Regions from separate parts of the Azospirillum sp. B510 genome, predicted to be linked through region 1. Evidence: riboswitches for the same ligand, from Rfam matches in the RefSeq annotation. Region 1 holds a riboswitch; each other region holds the start of a gene.
The links. Region 1 has a riboswitch for cobalamin ahead of AZL_RS02560 (ABC transporter ATP-binding protein). Riboswitches for the same ligand answer to the same signal wherever they lie in the genome.
Positions count from the first base shown of each region.

Region 1 (4,947 bases):
CCGCCATTGCCGGGGGCGCCCAGCGAGGTGAAGCCGGTGGCGTTCTGGGTGACGGCCTCGGTCACGCTGGTCTGGCCACGCTCGCGGATGGTCCGGCCGGCGATCACCTCGACGCTGGCCGGGGTTTCCAGCGGGGTGAGGTCCAGCCGGCTGCCGCCGCTGTTGGGCCGGTCGAGCGCCAATCCGGGCGCCAGTCCGGACGGGGCGGCGTCCGCCGGGCGGCCGGTCACCGTGACGGGGGCGAGCGTCAGCGGCGGGGGCGGCGGCGGGGTGGCGTCCTCGGCGTCGGCGGGGAACGGCGCGACGGAGGCGGCGACCAGAAGCAGGGTCGCCAGCGGGGCGGAGGGGCGGCGCGAGGCGAAGCGGGCGGGTGGCATCGGGTGAGTGTCTCCAGGGTGGCTTGGGAAAAGGGCATGAGGGGGCGATCCGCGAAGGCGGGGCTTCGCGGTGGGGGGATGGTTCGGGAAGCCTCGGACGGCGTCAGGGGGCGGGGCGGCGGCGCATCAGCCAGAGGAAGAAGGCGCCGCCGACCAGCGCGGTGGCCATGCCGACCGGGATTTCGCGCGGGGCGAACAGCGTGCGGGCGGCGGCGTCGACCCACAGCAGCAGCAGCGCTCCGCCGAGCGCCGCCACCGGCAGCAGCCCCCGCAGATGGCCGCCGACCAGCAGGCGGGCGATGTGGGGCAGCACCAGCCCGACGAAGCCGATGCTGCCGCAGGCCGACACCAGCGCGCCGGTCATCAGGGCGGTGACGGCGAACAGCTCCAGCCGCAGCCGTCCGGGGTCGCCGCCGAGCGAGCGGGCGGCGTCGTCGCCCAGCGCCAGCGTGTTGATCCTGTCGGCGCGCAGCCACAGCCAGCCGAGCCCGCACAAGGTGGTCAGGGCGGGGGCGGGCAGCACGCTCCAGCGCGCGGTGCCGAAGCCGCCCATCATCCAGAACAGGGCGGCGTCGGCGCTGCGGTCGGCGCTCGCGACGATCAGCGTGTTGGTGACGGCGTGCAGGATGAAGGCGACGGCGACGCCGGTCAGCACCAGCCGGTCACTGGTCACACCGCCGTCGCGTCCGCGCGCGGCGGCGAAGACCGCCAGCATGGCGGCGAGCGCGCCGAGGAAGGCGGCTGTGGGCAGGCTCAGGGACTGGCCCAGGGCCTGGCTCAGGAATTGCCAAACGCCGCCGATCACCGGCAGCGTGGCGATGGCGCCGGCGAACAGGATGACGCTCACCGCCCCGACCGAGGCGCCGGCCGACACCCCGAACAGATAGGGGTCGGCCAGCGGGTTGCGCGTCACCACCTGCAACACCGCCCCAACCGCCGCCAGCCCGGCGCCGGCCAGCGCCCCCAGCAGCACGCGCGGCAGCCGCAGCTCCCAGACGATGTTGCGCTCCGCCCGGCTGATGCCGTCCGCCGGGAAGAGGCCGGGCCACAGCTCGTGCGAGACCACCGACCAGACGGTCGGCAGCGGGATGCGGGCGGCGCCGAAGCCGACCGCCGCGACCAGGGACAGCAGCAGAATGGTCGCCAGCAGCAGGCAGAGCGGCGGAATCCGCGGGCGGCTCATGGCTGGAACAGCTCCGGGTGCAGCGTGCGGGCCATGCGTTCCAGCGCGTCGACGTCGCGTGTCGAGGGCGTCTGTTCGGCATAGGTCAGGACGATGAACTGGCGTTTGCGCACCGCCTCGACATCGGCCAGCTGCGGGGCGGACAGCAGATAGCGGATGGCGGCCTCGGCCGGGACGCGGTGGTCGCTGACGATGATCCATTGCGGGTCGCGCCGGGCCATCTCCTCCCAGCTGACCCGGACATAGCTGTCGGGGATGTCGTCGAAGATGTTGCGGCCGCCGGCCAGCTCCATCAGCAGGCTGGTCATGCCCTCGCGCCCAACCGACAGCGGGGCGGCGTCGGTGTGGCAATCGTCGCAATACATCACGCGCGGCCTTTGCGTGGCTCCGCCGATCCTCCGGGTCACCGCGGCGACGCGGCGGCGGAAATCGGCCACCATCGCCTCGGCCCGGTCGGCGATGCCGAAGATGCGGCCCAGCGCCAGCAGATCGGCATAGAGGGTGTCCATGCTGATCGGCTCGCGCCGGCCGATGCGGATGCAGCTTTCCCGCAGCGTGTAGGTGGCCACGCCCAACTCGGCGAGGCGGGCCGGGGTCAGGCCGCGCGCCTCGTTGAAGCCGTAACTCCAGCCGGCGAACAGGAAGTCGGGGTTGGCGGCCAGCACCGCCTCCAGCGTCGGGGCGCGGTCGGGCAGCTGGGGCAGGGCGGCGACCACGCCGGGCGGGGCGATCAGGTGGCGCTCGGCCCCGGCGATGCCGGACACCGCGACCAGCCGGTCGGCCAGACCGAGATCGATCATGGTCTGGGTCATGTTGACGTCGTTGACCATCGGCCGCTTGGGCGGAGCGTCGAAACGCGTGGTGTCGAAGCAGTTGGCGATCTCGACCGGATAGCCGGCCGGAGGGGTTTGGGCGAGCGCCCCCGCAGGGATGGCGGGGGCGAGGGCGAGGCCGAACGCGGCCAGGAGGGTACGGACGGGGGCTGGGGGCATGCGGGGTCCAGTCGGGAGGGCGGCGGAGGGAACGGGACTGGGGAGGCGGAACGGGGGAAGCGGAACGGGGGTCAGAGGGGCGACAGCTCGATGCGCAGCCGGCCGTCGCCGGGGTGGCGGTCGACAGTGGCGGCGACCCGGTAGACGGCGGTCAGGCGCTCGGCGGTCAGCGCCTCGTCCGGGACGGCGTCGGCCTGAAGGCGGCCATCCTTCAGCAGCAGGAGGCGGTCGCACCAGCGCGCGGCCAGATCGATCTCATGCAGCGTCATCACCACGGTGATGCCGAGCGAGCGCACCAGATCGAGGATGGCGAAGCGGTGCTGGATGTCGAGATGGTTGGTCGGCTCGTCCAGCAGCAGGATGCGCGGGCGCTGGGCCAGGGCGCGGGCGATCATCACCCGCTGCCGCTCGCCGCCCGACAGCTGTTCGACCGGGCGGTCGGCCAGGGCCGCGAGATCCAGCCGGGCCAGAGCCTCGTCGACGATGGCGCGATCCTCCGCCCCGTCTCCGGAAAAGACCGAACGGCGATGGGCCAGCCGCCCCATGGCGACCACGTCGCGCACGGTGAAGCCGAGGGCGGGGCTGCTGTCCTGCGCCTGCAACGCCAGACGGCGGGCCAACGCCGCCGGCCCGACGGCCCGCGGATCGGCTCCCTCGACGCGGATGGTTCCGGCCGAGGGGGCCTGAAGCCCGGCAAGGCAGCGCAGCAGCGTCGATTTGCCGGAGCCGTTCGGTCCGAGAATGCCGAGGACCATCCCCTCCGCGACGCTGAAGCCGATGTCAGACAGGACCGCGCGGCCGGCCAGCCGGCAACTCAGCCCCGTCACCGCGATGGCGGGGGAGCGGGCGGCCGGGCGGCCGGGGTGGGAGGCCGCGATGGGGAAAGGCGTGGGCGTCATCCGTGCTTCCTGCCGTGGCGGGCGGAGCGTGTGGGCGGACGCCTTGCGGCATGCGGGGCGGAACCGGTCGCGGAATCCGGGCACGCGCATGGCAAGCGTTCCACCGGGACACCCCGCCCGAGGACGTTGATCGTGGTGCTGGCAGGTCTCCTGGCTTGCGGGTCGTCGCCGGTCCGTCCAGCCTTCCCAGCGCCGCGAGGGGCGCCAGTGGCGGAAAATGACGGATCGGCTCGCCGCTCACAGTTGCGGGGGCAGCCCCGGTCTCGCCGCTCGGCGCGGCTCACCGGGTTCCCTCTTAGCTTCCGGCGGATGCCGCCGGAAGAACCAGAACCGGGGATAGTGATGAGCGAGCCGGCGTCGGCGGTCAAGACCGGCATGGGGGAGGCCGCGCGATTTCCCCGACCCGGTCCATGCCTGGCGGGTTCGCGGGAGTGTCGCCCGCACAGCGATCCGGAGAAGGGGTGTCGTCATGGTGGTTCGGCTGTTCGTCGCAACGGAGCATCAAAATGTTATGTTATAACATAACGTATCTGTTCGATCGGGACAGGGCAAGCGGAAGATCGTCGCAAGAATGCTCGTGCCTGCCTGGGCGACGACCCGGCTGCCATCGTCGCCCGGTTGCGTCAACCCGCCGGTCGCCGGTCTCAGTCGGCCTCGGTGCCTCAAACGCGTTGCATGGTTTCATATGAAACGATATGGTTGGCCCAACCGATCAATGGCCGGCGATCCTCCGGGAGGGCAGGGGGGCGTCGCCGGCACCTGTGGAGAAACCGGATGTCCAAGAATTTCGCCTCGCATGCCGACCTGGACGAGAAGACCGTCAGTTTCGACAAGCTGTCGGACAATGCCTACGCCTACACGGCGGAGGGCGATCCCAACACCGGCATCGTCATCGGCGACGACGCGGTGATGGTGATCGACACCCAGGCGACGCCGGTGATGGCCCAGGATGTCATCCGCCGCATCCGCGAGGTCACCGACAAGCCGATCCGCCATGTCGTGCTGTCGCATTACCACGCGGTGCGGGTGCTGGGCGCCTCGGGCTATGCGCCGGAACAGATCATCGCCAGCGAGGACACCCGCGACCTGATCGTCGAGCGCGGCGAGGCCGACATGGCGAGCGAGATCGGCCGCTTCCCCCGGCTTTTCCGCGCCGTCGAATCGGTTCCCGGCCTCACCTGGCCGACCATCACCTTCCGTGGCCACATGACGCTATGGCTCGGCTCGCTGGAGGTGCGCTTGCTGCAACTTGGCCGTGGCCACAGCAAGGGCGACACGGTGGTCTGGCTGCCCCGGGAGAAAATCCTGTTCTCCGGCGATCTGGTCGAGTATGGCGCCACCCCCTATTGCGGCGACGCCTACTTCACCCATTGGCCGGCGACGCTCGACGCCATCGCCGCCCTGGAGCCGGAGAAGCTGGTGCCGGGCCGCGGTGCCGCCCTGACCACGCCGGAACAGGTGCGGGAAGGGCTGCGTGGCACCCGCGCCTTCACTGC
Region 1 is NC_013854.1:550,842-555,788, forward strand. It holds gene AZL_RS02545 (TonB-dependent receptor) at 1-377, opposite strand, end outside; gene AZL_RS02550 (FecCD family ABC transporter permease) at 481-1,560, opposite strand; gene AZL_RS02555 (ABC transporter substrate-binding protein) at 1,557-2,552, opposite strand; gene AZL_RS02560 (ABC transporter ATP-binding protein) at 2,624-3,451, opposite strand; cobalamin riboswitch at 3,574-3,795, opposite strand; gene AZL_RS02565 (MBL fold metallo-hydrolase) at 4,226-4,947, shown strand, end outside.

Region 2 (4,947 bases), 330 kb from region 1:
TTGCGGACGAGGTTGATGGCGAAGTGGCGGACGACGGCCATGTTCAGGGGGCCGTGGCCTTTGCGCAAGCTTGTCGATATCGGCGGCGTGATCGAGCGTCTCCGGCGGTGCGCTGGTGAAGAAACTCTCGATCTCGTCGCGCAGGGTGGGCTGGTTGGCTTTGACCGCCAGCAGATAGTCGGCCCCGGCGTCGCGAACGGCCTGGGCGATGGTGGCGTTGCAGGCGATGGCGTCGATGGTGACGATCGCGCCCTTGAGCCCGCCCTCGGTCGCCAAGCGCTCCAGCAGAACCGGAATGGCCGCCAGTTCGCTGGCTTTGTCCTCGACGGCCTCCTGGCCGAGGACCAGGCGGCTGGTGGTGGCGAAGGCCGAGACCAAGTGCAAAGGGGCCTGTCCGAGGACGCGGTCATGGCTGCGTCGCGAGGTCTTGCCGTCGATGGCGACCAGTTCCGGCCGGTCGGGCCACGCCTCGCGCACCCAGGACAGGAAGCAGTCCTGGAACAGGCCGGACGGGATCCGGTTCATGAACACGGTCAGCCAGCGTCCGCTCGGCACCCCATGGTGATAGGGCTGGAAGCGCCGCAGAAAGTCGAGCCGCGCTTCACCCCAGGCGGCGATCGCCTCGTAATCCTCGCAATCCGCGATCGTCCCGCACACCGCCAGAAGCAGGATCTCCGGTAACGGATAGGCGACCCGCCAGGGAGCACGCGGGTCGTCGATCCGCGAAAAATGTTCCAGCAGCGCCTTCAGCCGCGATTTCTCACCAAAGCCGGCTTCGATCGAACTCATGGGGGGACCTTCCAAGACGAGAGCCTCCACCGAATCAGAAACTTCCCAATTCGTAAACCGCTGTTAACCCGACTTCGGAGCCCTGGGAACGGCTCGACGCCATTGACAGGCGTGTGGCCTGCCTCTATCACCAGAGGCATTGTCGGCGGTTTTCCCAGGCGCAAGCCGGGAGATTAAAAGGGAACGACGGAAGCGACAGGCGTCCAAGCCTGATGCAAGCCGTGGCTGTCCCCGCAACTGTGAGCGGCGAGTCGGCGCCAGAAAGCCACTGACCGGAAATCCTTGGGATCCCGGTCGGGAAGGCGGTGCCGGATGACGACCCGCGAGCCAGGAGACCTGCCTCCGACAGCGTCACTCTGCCTTCGATCGGGGTGTGTCGAAGGTGCGGAAACCCGTCGTGGTGACGCGTCCATTGGCGTTGCCGCGGCCGGATTCCGGGATGATTCGTCCTCCCTGAAGCATGTCGCAGGTGAATGGTTCTCCAGACGCGAGGCCTCGCGTCGTGGCGTCCGTTCGGCAACGCCCGTTCAACGGTTCCGGTCTCCGGAGCCGGCATGGATGTGTGGCCCCGGACGGGTGGCTTTGCGGCCGCACCGCTTGTCCGAGCGCGCCTCCATGCCTGCAGCAGGACGTGGCAGAGCATGCAGACAAGCCGTTCCATCACAAATCTTGGCAGGAATTTTTGCGTCCGGGTCGCTTTGGCCGGGCTCGGGGTCGCGGCCGGAGCATCGGCCGCTTCAGCGGACGACCTTCAGCTAACCCCCTTGGAGATCACGGCACCGAAGGGCATGGCGGTGCCGCAGGAGCAGGCGACCATCGCCTCCAGCGTGATCGGCGGCGAGGAGATCGAGCGTCAACAGATCCGCCGTCTCGACGATGCCTTGCTGCTGGTTCCCGGCGTCAGCCTGTCGGGCCGGCAGGCGCCGGGCGGCGCCCAGACCGTGCGCCTGCGCGGGTTGGGACCGCGCAACACCCGCGTCTTCATCGACGGCGTCGAGATGAGCGACACCAGCCAGTCGCAGTCGCAATATCCGGCCGGCGAGATGGACACCGCCGACATCGAGCGCATCGAGGTCCTGCGCGGGCCGCAGCCCGGCCGCTTCGGGCCGGATGCCGGCGGCGGCGTGGTCAACATCGTCACCCGCCGCCCGGCCGGTCTGTTCGGCGGACAGGTCGGCGCCGAATATGGCAGCTTCGACACCAAGCGGGCGAACGCATCGGTATCCGGGGCGCAGGACAGGGTGGAGTACCGCGCCTCCCTGTCCGGCACCCATTCCGGCGGCTATTCGGATTTCAGCCGCTGGCGTGGCGGGCAGGACAAGGACCCGTTCCGGCAATGGGCCGCCGCCGGCCGGATCGGCGTCCAGGCGACCGAGGAGCTGCGGTTCGACGCGACGGCGCGCTATCAGCGCAAGACGCTGACCTACGATCCCGCCACCCGCGACAATGACTGGTCGCGCGACGAGACCGAGCGGTTCCTGCGCCTGGGCGGGTCGCTCGACAGTCTGGGCGGCAGGCTGGTCCACAGCTTCGGCATCGCCAACACCACCAACACCCGGCAGTATTGGGGCGAGGGAACCCGGGGCGACACCTATGACGGCCACAAGACGCGGCTCGACTATGCGGCGACCGCCAAACTGTCCGACCGGGTGACGCTGGGCTACGGTGGCGATGCGACCCGCGAGAGCATGGAGCAGCACACGCCGGGCTTCGCGCCGCTCGCGCCGGACATGCGGTCGCACAACTGGCGCGGCGGCGGCTTCGCCACCGTCGGCGTGACTCCGGTGGCGCCGCTCGACCTGTCGGCGACGATCCGCGGCGACCGCCACAGCGACTATGGCGGGACGGGAACCTGGCGGCTCGGTGCCGCCTACCGGATCGAGCAGAGCGGGACGACGCTGCGCTCCAGCTACGGCACGGCATGGCAACCACCCTCGCTCTACGAACGGTTCGATCCCTGCTATGGGCGGGCCGACCTGCGGCCGGAACGCAGCCGCGGCTGGGACGCCGGTGTCGAGCAATCGCTGCTGGGCGGGCGACTGACCGCCGGAGCGACCTACTTCCAGGCCGCCACCCGTGACCAGATCAACTGGCTGTACGGTCCGGCGGCCAGCCCGGCCTGTTCGGGCGGCGGCTATGTCAACGTCGACCGCACCAAGGCGCAGGGCGTGGAGCTGGAACTGGCCGCCCGCCCGACCGTGACCATCGACCTGCGCGCCGCCTATTCCTGGCAGAGCGTGGTCAACGCCAACACCGGGCAGCGGCTGCGCAATCTGCCGCTTCACCAGGGCAGCGCGTCGGTCGGCTGGCGCTTCCTGCCGGCGGCCTACGCCAATCTCGGCCTGCGCTATCGCGACATGATCGAGAATTACGGCACCGGCAGCGCCTTTCTCACCGCCGATCTTCGGCTGTCCTACGAGCTGACCGATGCGGTGACGCTGCATGGCCGCGTCGAGAACCTGTTCAACCGCCGGTACGAGGAGGTCTACGGCCACGCTGCGGCGGGCCGCTCGGCTTACGCAGGCCTGTCCGCGCGCTTCTGACCCCGCCCCACCCAAGAGTTCGTTCCATGAGCACCGCGTCTTCCGTGGCCTCGCACGTCGTCGAGGAACCCGGCATGGGTCGGGTCGAGATCTTCCCCCTGCCCACCGATCAGGATCTGCTGCTGGCCCTGCTGAAGGATGCCTTCGAGGTCTGGTGGCGGGACATCGTGTTCGGCACGCTGGTCCAGGGGGCCGTCTTCGAAATCCGCGCACCCAACGCGCCGCGCAAGGTGTCGCTGTTCGACGGCTACCTGACCGTCGATTTCGGGGCATGGCATTTCCATGTCTGCATCGGCTCCCACCGGGGCACGCCGCGCAACCCGGTCGATCCGGAGCTCGCCCGCATCCGCCGGACCGCGCGGGCCGAGATGTACCGCGTCCTGGGAAGCGACGGCGCACCGCGGAGCTGGGGCCTGCGGCTGTTCAACGGCAAGGGAGACCAGCAGATGACGCTGTTCTTTCCCAACCCCTTCCTCGGCGAGAACGACCGCATCCTGAAGGAGCCGGACTGGAGCCGCCTGTCGATGTGGGACCGGTTCCGTGAACGCTATCTCGGGCTGATGCCCGATCCGCTCGACCGCAGCGGGAGGGGGTTCCGGTGCGCCGGCTGACCCTTCGCCTGACAGCGGCCTGTCTTCTGAGCGCGGCCATCCCGGTGGGGATGGCCGTTGCCGCCGGTCTGCGGGCGGCGTCGGCCACGGTGTGCGGCGACCAGTATCTTCTGGCGCTTGCCGATCCCGGCCAGATCGCCGCCCTGTCGCCGCAGGCCGCCGATCCCTGGCTATCGCTGCTGGCCGGCGAGGCGGTCCACCACCCGCAAGTCCGGCCGAGCGCCGAGGCCTACCTGTCGCTCGGCGTCGGGGTGGTCCTCGCCAATGGCTGGAGCGACCACAAGACCCTGGATTTGCTGGAACGCTTCGGCGTGAAGGTGGTGCGCATCCCGCTGGTCGAACGGTTCGAGGACATCGAGACGGTGACGGCCACGGTCGCCGAGGCCTTGGGGCATCCCGAACGCGGTGCGGCTCTGAACGACGCGGTCCGCCGGCGGCTGGCCGCGCTGCGGGCGGAGAATGCCGGTGCCGGCCGCCCCGCGCTCTACCTGCGCCCCGGCGGTGGCAGCGCCGCCGCCGGAACCTTCGTCGACGCGGTGATGACGGCGGCCGGCCTCACCAACCAGGCGACCGCCGAAGGACGGTCGGGCTGGACCGGCTACGACCTGGAACGCTTCGTTCTCAACCCGCCCGAACTGCTGGTGACCAGCTTCTTCGAGAGTCCCGACCGGTCGCTGCGGCGCGCCTTCGGAGAGCATCCCGCCTTTGTCCGCCGAGCCTCGATCACCCCAGCGGTTGCGGTGCCCGGCAAGACATGGGTGTGCAGCGGCTGGTTCCTCGTCGAGGCGGCCGAGTCCCTGGCCGGCGGACTGCGGCGGCTCCCACCGTCCTCTTCAACCAACCGGGGGCCTTGATCGATGCGCACTCTGCCTCTGCTGTCCGGACTGGCCGCCGCCCTGCTGGCGGTATCCGCGGCCGGTCTCGCGATCGGCTACGCGCCGCTTCCGCTGAGCGGCGTGATCGCCGGCGTCTTCGGTTACGGCGATCCTTTGACGGCCGCCGTC
Region 2 is NC_013854.1:881,347-886,293, forward strand. It holds gene AZL_RS04080 (ISAs1 family transposase) at 1-789, opposite strand, end outside; cobalamin riboswitch at 919-1,148, shown strand; gene AZL_RS04085 (TonB-dependent receptor plug domain-containing protein) at 1,554-3,332, shown strand; gene AZL_RS04090 (DUF7676 family protein) at 3,359-3,943, shown strand; gene AZL_RS04095 (ABC transporter substrate-binding protein) at 3,931-4,797, shown strand; gene AZL_RS04100 (FecCD family ABC transporter permease) at 4,801-4,947, shown strand, end outside.
Region 2: linked by a shared signal. The riboswitch ahead of AZL_RS04085 (TonB-dependent receptor plug domain-containing protein) and the one ahead of AZL_RS02560 (ABC transporter ATP-binding protein) in region 1 are both predicted to bind cobalamin.

Region 3 (4,947 bases), on a different replicon from region 1:
GTTGGCCGGACTTTCAGAAGGCAGGCCGACAGGACCACGATCATGATCGCCTCGAACGCCTGAATCAGCGTCGCGTCGCCGGCGCGGATCGAAACAAGGCCGATCAACCCCAGCAGATAGGCGGCACCGGGCTCCAGCAGCCCCAACAGCGTGATGACGCGGCAGTTCCTCCAGGGCGGCACAGGACGGCGCGTAAGAAGGATGACCGACCACAGGACGACCACGCTCGCGCTCAACTGCAAGACCAGCAGGGCGATCGGCGTCACCTCGTCGAGCGCGGATTTCGACAGGACGGTCGCGCCACCCCAGCAGAAGGCGGCGCAGGCCGCCGCCAGGGCGCCGCGCATCTTGGCTGTCCTGTGCATCCCCTGCTCCCGTCGGAGGGCCGGCCGCTTCGGATCGAAACGGTCGGGTGACGCGGGCAAGATACGCCGTGAACCGCTTCCAGCCAACCGCGTCACGGTTGCCGGAACCCGCACCCCGATCCGGGGATGATGGGGAGCCGGACGGCCTACACCCCCAGATAGGTGTGCAGCTTGTCCATGTTGGCATGGAGCTGGTCGTTGGGGATCATGTCGACCACATGGCCCTCCTCCATCACGTAATGGCGGTCGGCGATGGTGGCGGCGAAGCGGAAATTCTGCTCCACGAGCAGGATGGTGAACCCGCGCCGCTTCAACGCCCGCACCGCGACGCCGATCTGCTCGATGATCACCGGAGCGAGTCCCTCGGTCGGCTCGTCCAGCAGGATCAGGGTGGCGCCGGTGCGCAGGATGCGGGCGATGGCCAGCATCTGCTGCTCGCCGCCCGACAGCCGCGTGCCCTGGGTGCCGCCGCGGCCCTTCAGGTTGGGGAACAGGTCGTGGATCTGCGCGACCGTCATCCCGCCCTCCTTGACCACCGGCGGCAGCGTCAGATTTTCGTCGACGCTGAGGGAGGAGAAGATGCCGCGCTCCTCCGGCACATAGCCGATGCCGAGCCGCGGGATCCTGTGCTGCGCCATGCCGATCAGCTCCTGGCCCTGGAAACGGATCGAGCCGGTGCGCCTGCCCATGATGCCCATGATGGCGCGCATGGTCGAGGTCTTGCCGGCGCCGTTGCGGCCCAGCAGCGTCACCACCTCGCCCCGGCGAACCTCCAGGCCGACACCGTGCAGCACATGGCTTTCGCCGTAGAAGCCATGCAGGTCGGCGATCTCCAGCATGGCGGTCTTCGTGTTGCCCCCGTCAGGCATGTCCGGTCCCCATATAGGCTTCCATCACCTGCGGGTTCCTGGAGACGGTCTCGTACGGCCCCTCCGCCAGGATCTCGCCGCGGCGAAGCACGGTGATGCTGTCCGACAGGTGGGCGACGACCGACAGGTTGTGCTCGACCATCAGCACGGTGCGGTCGGCGGCGACGCGCTTGATCAGGGCCGCGGTGCCCTCGATGTCCTCATGGCCCATGCCGGCCAGCGGTTCGTCCAGCAGCATCACCTCGGGGTCGAGCGCCAGCGTGGTGGCGATCTCCAGCGCGCGCTTGCGGCCATAGGGCAGCTCCGCCGCCGGATGGCCGGCCCAGGGCGTGAGGTTCACCGCCTCGATCAGTTCCAGCGCCCGGCCATGCAGCTCATGGAGCGACGACTCGGACTTCCAGAAATGGAAGCTGGTACCGAGCGGGCGTTGAAGCGCCACCCGGACATTCTCCAGCACGCTGAGATGCGGGAAGACGGCGGAGATCTGGAAGGAGCGGACCAGACCCATCAATGCGATGTCGGCCGGCTTGGTGCGGGTGATGTCGCGGCCCTTGTAGAGGATCTGCCCGCGCGTGGGGGTGAGGAACTTGGTCAGCAGGTTGAACACCGTGCTCTTGCCGGCGCCGTTCGGGCCGATCAGCGCATGGATGGTGCCGCGGCGGACCTTCAGGTTCACGTCCCGAACCGCCACGAATCCCTTGAACTCCTTCGTCAGGTTGCGCGCTTCCAGGATGATGTCGTCGTTCGCTGCGGCGGTCATCGGTCGCGAATTCCCCCCTCCGGTCTTTGCGGCGTCCTTCATCCGCCAAATCCTTGCGGCGGAAAACATCACACTTGCGGACTCTCCGTCTATCAAACATCACAGCACCCAAAATGCCACTGCGCAAGACCGTCCGCAGGGCGGATATCGGATTGCGGGCTTGCCAAAGCGGCGCGGCGCTGCGATGGTGGCCGTCCGACGGTGCCCCGCCCGTCCTGACGGACGGCTGGGATAATAGGGAATGCGGTGCGGACCGACCCTCTGGACTGGTCCAATGCCGCGGCTGCCCCCGCAACTGTGTGCGGCGAGCGTCCTGTCCATTATGCCACTGGTCCTTGACGGCCGGGAAGGCGGACGGCGATGCGGCGACCCGCGAGCCAGGAAACCTGCCGCCGGACGCATCAATTTTTCCCAACCCCGCCGGGTGTGGCGGGAGAACAAGGATATCGGTCCATGACCACGCGTTCGCTTCACACCGCAACCGGTTCCGCGACCCGTAGCGCCGCCCAGACCGCGGTCGCCGCCTTCGCCGCCATCCTGCTCGGCAGCTTCCTGCTGTACGGCGTCGGCTTCGCCCAGCCGCAGCAGATCCATGACGCGGCCCACGACACCCGTCATTCCTTCGCGTTCCCCTGCCACTAAGCCAGGGTCATGGAACTGATCCGGCGGCTGTTCACAGCCGCACTGGTCGCGGGCGTGCTCTCCGGCACGGCCGCGTCCGTCGTTCAGCAGGCGACCACCGTCCCGCTGATCCTCGAAGCCGAGAAATACGAGGTGGTGACCCCGCCTCCGGCCACGACGGCTACGGCCACTGCCGCCGCCCCGGCCGCCAGCCCTGCCGCCAGCCCTGCCGATGGCCACCAGCATGGTCCGGTGCGCCAGATCGGCGAAGGCGTGCCGACCTCGCTGGACGAGGCGATCCAGCGCATCGGCCTGACCATCGTCGCCGACCTGATCACCGGCGTCGCCTATGCGCTTTTGTTGGGGGCCGCGATCCTGCTGGCCGGCCGGCCTGTCGATGCGCGGCGCGGGCTGGTATGGGGCATGGGGGGCTTCGTCGCCGTCTCGCTGGCGCCCTCCTTCGGCCTGGCCCCGGAACTGCCGGGCATGGCCGGGGCGGAACTGGAGCTGCGCCAGCTCTGGTGGCTGTCCGCCGCCGCCGGAGCCGGCGTCTGCCTGCTGGCCTTCGCCTTCGCCCGCAACCGTCTGGTCATCGCCGTCGCCGTTCTGGCCGCGGCATTGCCCCACCTGATCGGCGCCCCGCATCCGGAAAGCGCCGAGGGTGCGGTTCCGCCGGAACTGGCCGCCCGCTTCGTCGCCGCCTCTCTCGGCGGGGCCGCGCTGTTCTGGGCGATCCTGGGCTCGGCCTGCGGCTGGCTGATGAGCGCTCTCGTCGGCGAGGCCGAATCCCGCCCGGCCCTGCGGGCCCAGCCCGGCGCGCGCTAAGGAGGCGCACTCCATGTCCGCTCTTGCGAAAACGGCCGCCGGCAAGGTGCCGGCGACCGTCATCACCGGCTTCCTCGGCGCCGGAAAGACCACGTTGATCCGCAGCCTGCTGGAAAAGGCCGATGGCCGCCGGCTGGCGCTGATCATCAACGAGTTCGGCGATGTCGGCATCGACGGCGACATCCTGCGCGCCTGCGGCAACCCGACCTGCACCGAGGACGACGTGATCGAGCTGGCGAACGGCTGCCTGTGCTGCACCGTCGCCGACGACTTCGTCCCGGCCATCGAGAAGCTGCTGGCCCGGCCGGAGCCGCCCGAGCATATCGTGATCGAGACCAGCGGTCTGGCCCTGCCCAAGCCGCTGGTCCAGGCCTTCCACTGGCCGGCGATCAAGACGCGGGTCACGGTGGACGGCGTCATCGCCGTGGTTGACGCCGCCGCCGCCGCGGAAGGCCGCTTCGCCCCCGATCCCGCCGCGCTGGAGGCCCAGCGCGACGCCGCCGGCACCGTCGATCATGAAACGCCGATCGAGGAGGTGTTCGAGGATCAGCTGCTCTGCGCCGACCTGATCGTCGTCAACAAGACCGATCTGGTAGCATCCGGCGACCTCGCCCGCGTCGAGGATCTGATCCGCGGCGCCCTGTCCCACACGGTCGGCCGCGACGCCAAGCTGGTGCGGGCCTCCCAGGGTGCCGTCGACCCGCTGGTCCTGCTCGGCGTCGGCGCCGCGGTGGAGGACGATCTCGCCAACCGTCCCAGCCACCATGACGACGAAGAGGGCCACGACCACGACGACTTCACCAGCTTCGTGGTGGAGTTGCCGGCGCAGCCCGACCCGGCCGCTCTGGCGATGACACTGGAACAGGTCGCCGGCCTGCATGGCGTGCTGCGCCTGAAGGGCTTCATCGACGTGCCCGGCAAGCCGATGCGCCTGCTGGTCCAGGGTGTCGGCACCCGCATCCAGACCCATTACGACCGCTTGTGGAAGCCGGGCGAGGAGCGCCGCAGCCGCCTGGTGGTGATCGGCGAGACCGGGCTCGACCGCGACGCGGTGACGCGGGCGGTCGTTGGGTAGGGGTTAGGGTGCCGCTGCTTTTGCCCCACCCCAACTCCCCCGCTTCACAGGGAAGGGACTGCCACCACCTTTCCAATCAAGTGCTTACTCCCTCTCCCGCCCAGCGGGGGAGGGTTAGGGTGGGAACAGGCGTCCCCACTCTTTGAACATAGCCTCGGACACCCATGCATCTGCTCGCCGCCCGCCAGGACGAACTGGACGCCGGCCCCCAGGCGGAAGATCTGGGACAGACGCCGGCCGACATCGTCATGCTGTCCTTTTCCGACAGCGACCTGACCGCGCTCGCCGCCGCGTGGCGGACGGGACGCGCGTCGCTGCCCAGCCTCCGCCTCGCCAACCTCAACCGGCTCGGCCATCCGCTGTCGGTCGATCTCCATGCCGATACCGTCGTCGCCAAGGCGAAGCTGGTGGTCCTGCGCCTGCTCGGCGGCA
Region 3 is NC_013858.1:369,188-374,134, forward strand. It holds gene AZL_RS29030 (DMT family transporter) at 1-347, opposite strand, end outside; gene AZL_RS29035 (ABC transporter ATP-binding protein) at 512-1,234, opposite strand; gene AZL_RS29040 (ABC transporter ATP-binding protein) at 1,227-1,994, opposite strand; cobalamin riboswitch at 2,177-2,403, shown strand; gene AZL_RS29045 (CbtB domain-containing protein) at 2,448-2,636, shown strand; gene AZL_RS29050 (CbtA family protein) at 2,646-3,440, shown strand; gene cobW (cobalamin biosynthesis protein CobW) at 3,454-4,515, shown strand; gene cobN (cobaltochelatase subunit CobN) at 4,680-4,947, shown strand, end outside.
Region 3: linked by a shared signal. The riboswitch ahead of AZL_RS29045 (CbtB domain-containing protein) and the one ahead of AZL_RS02560 (ABC transporter ATP-binding protein) in region 1 are both predicted to bind cobalamin.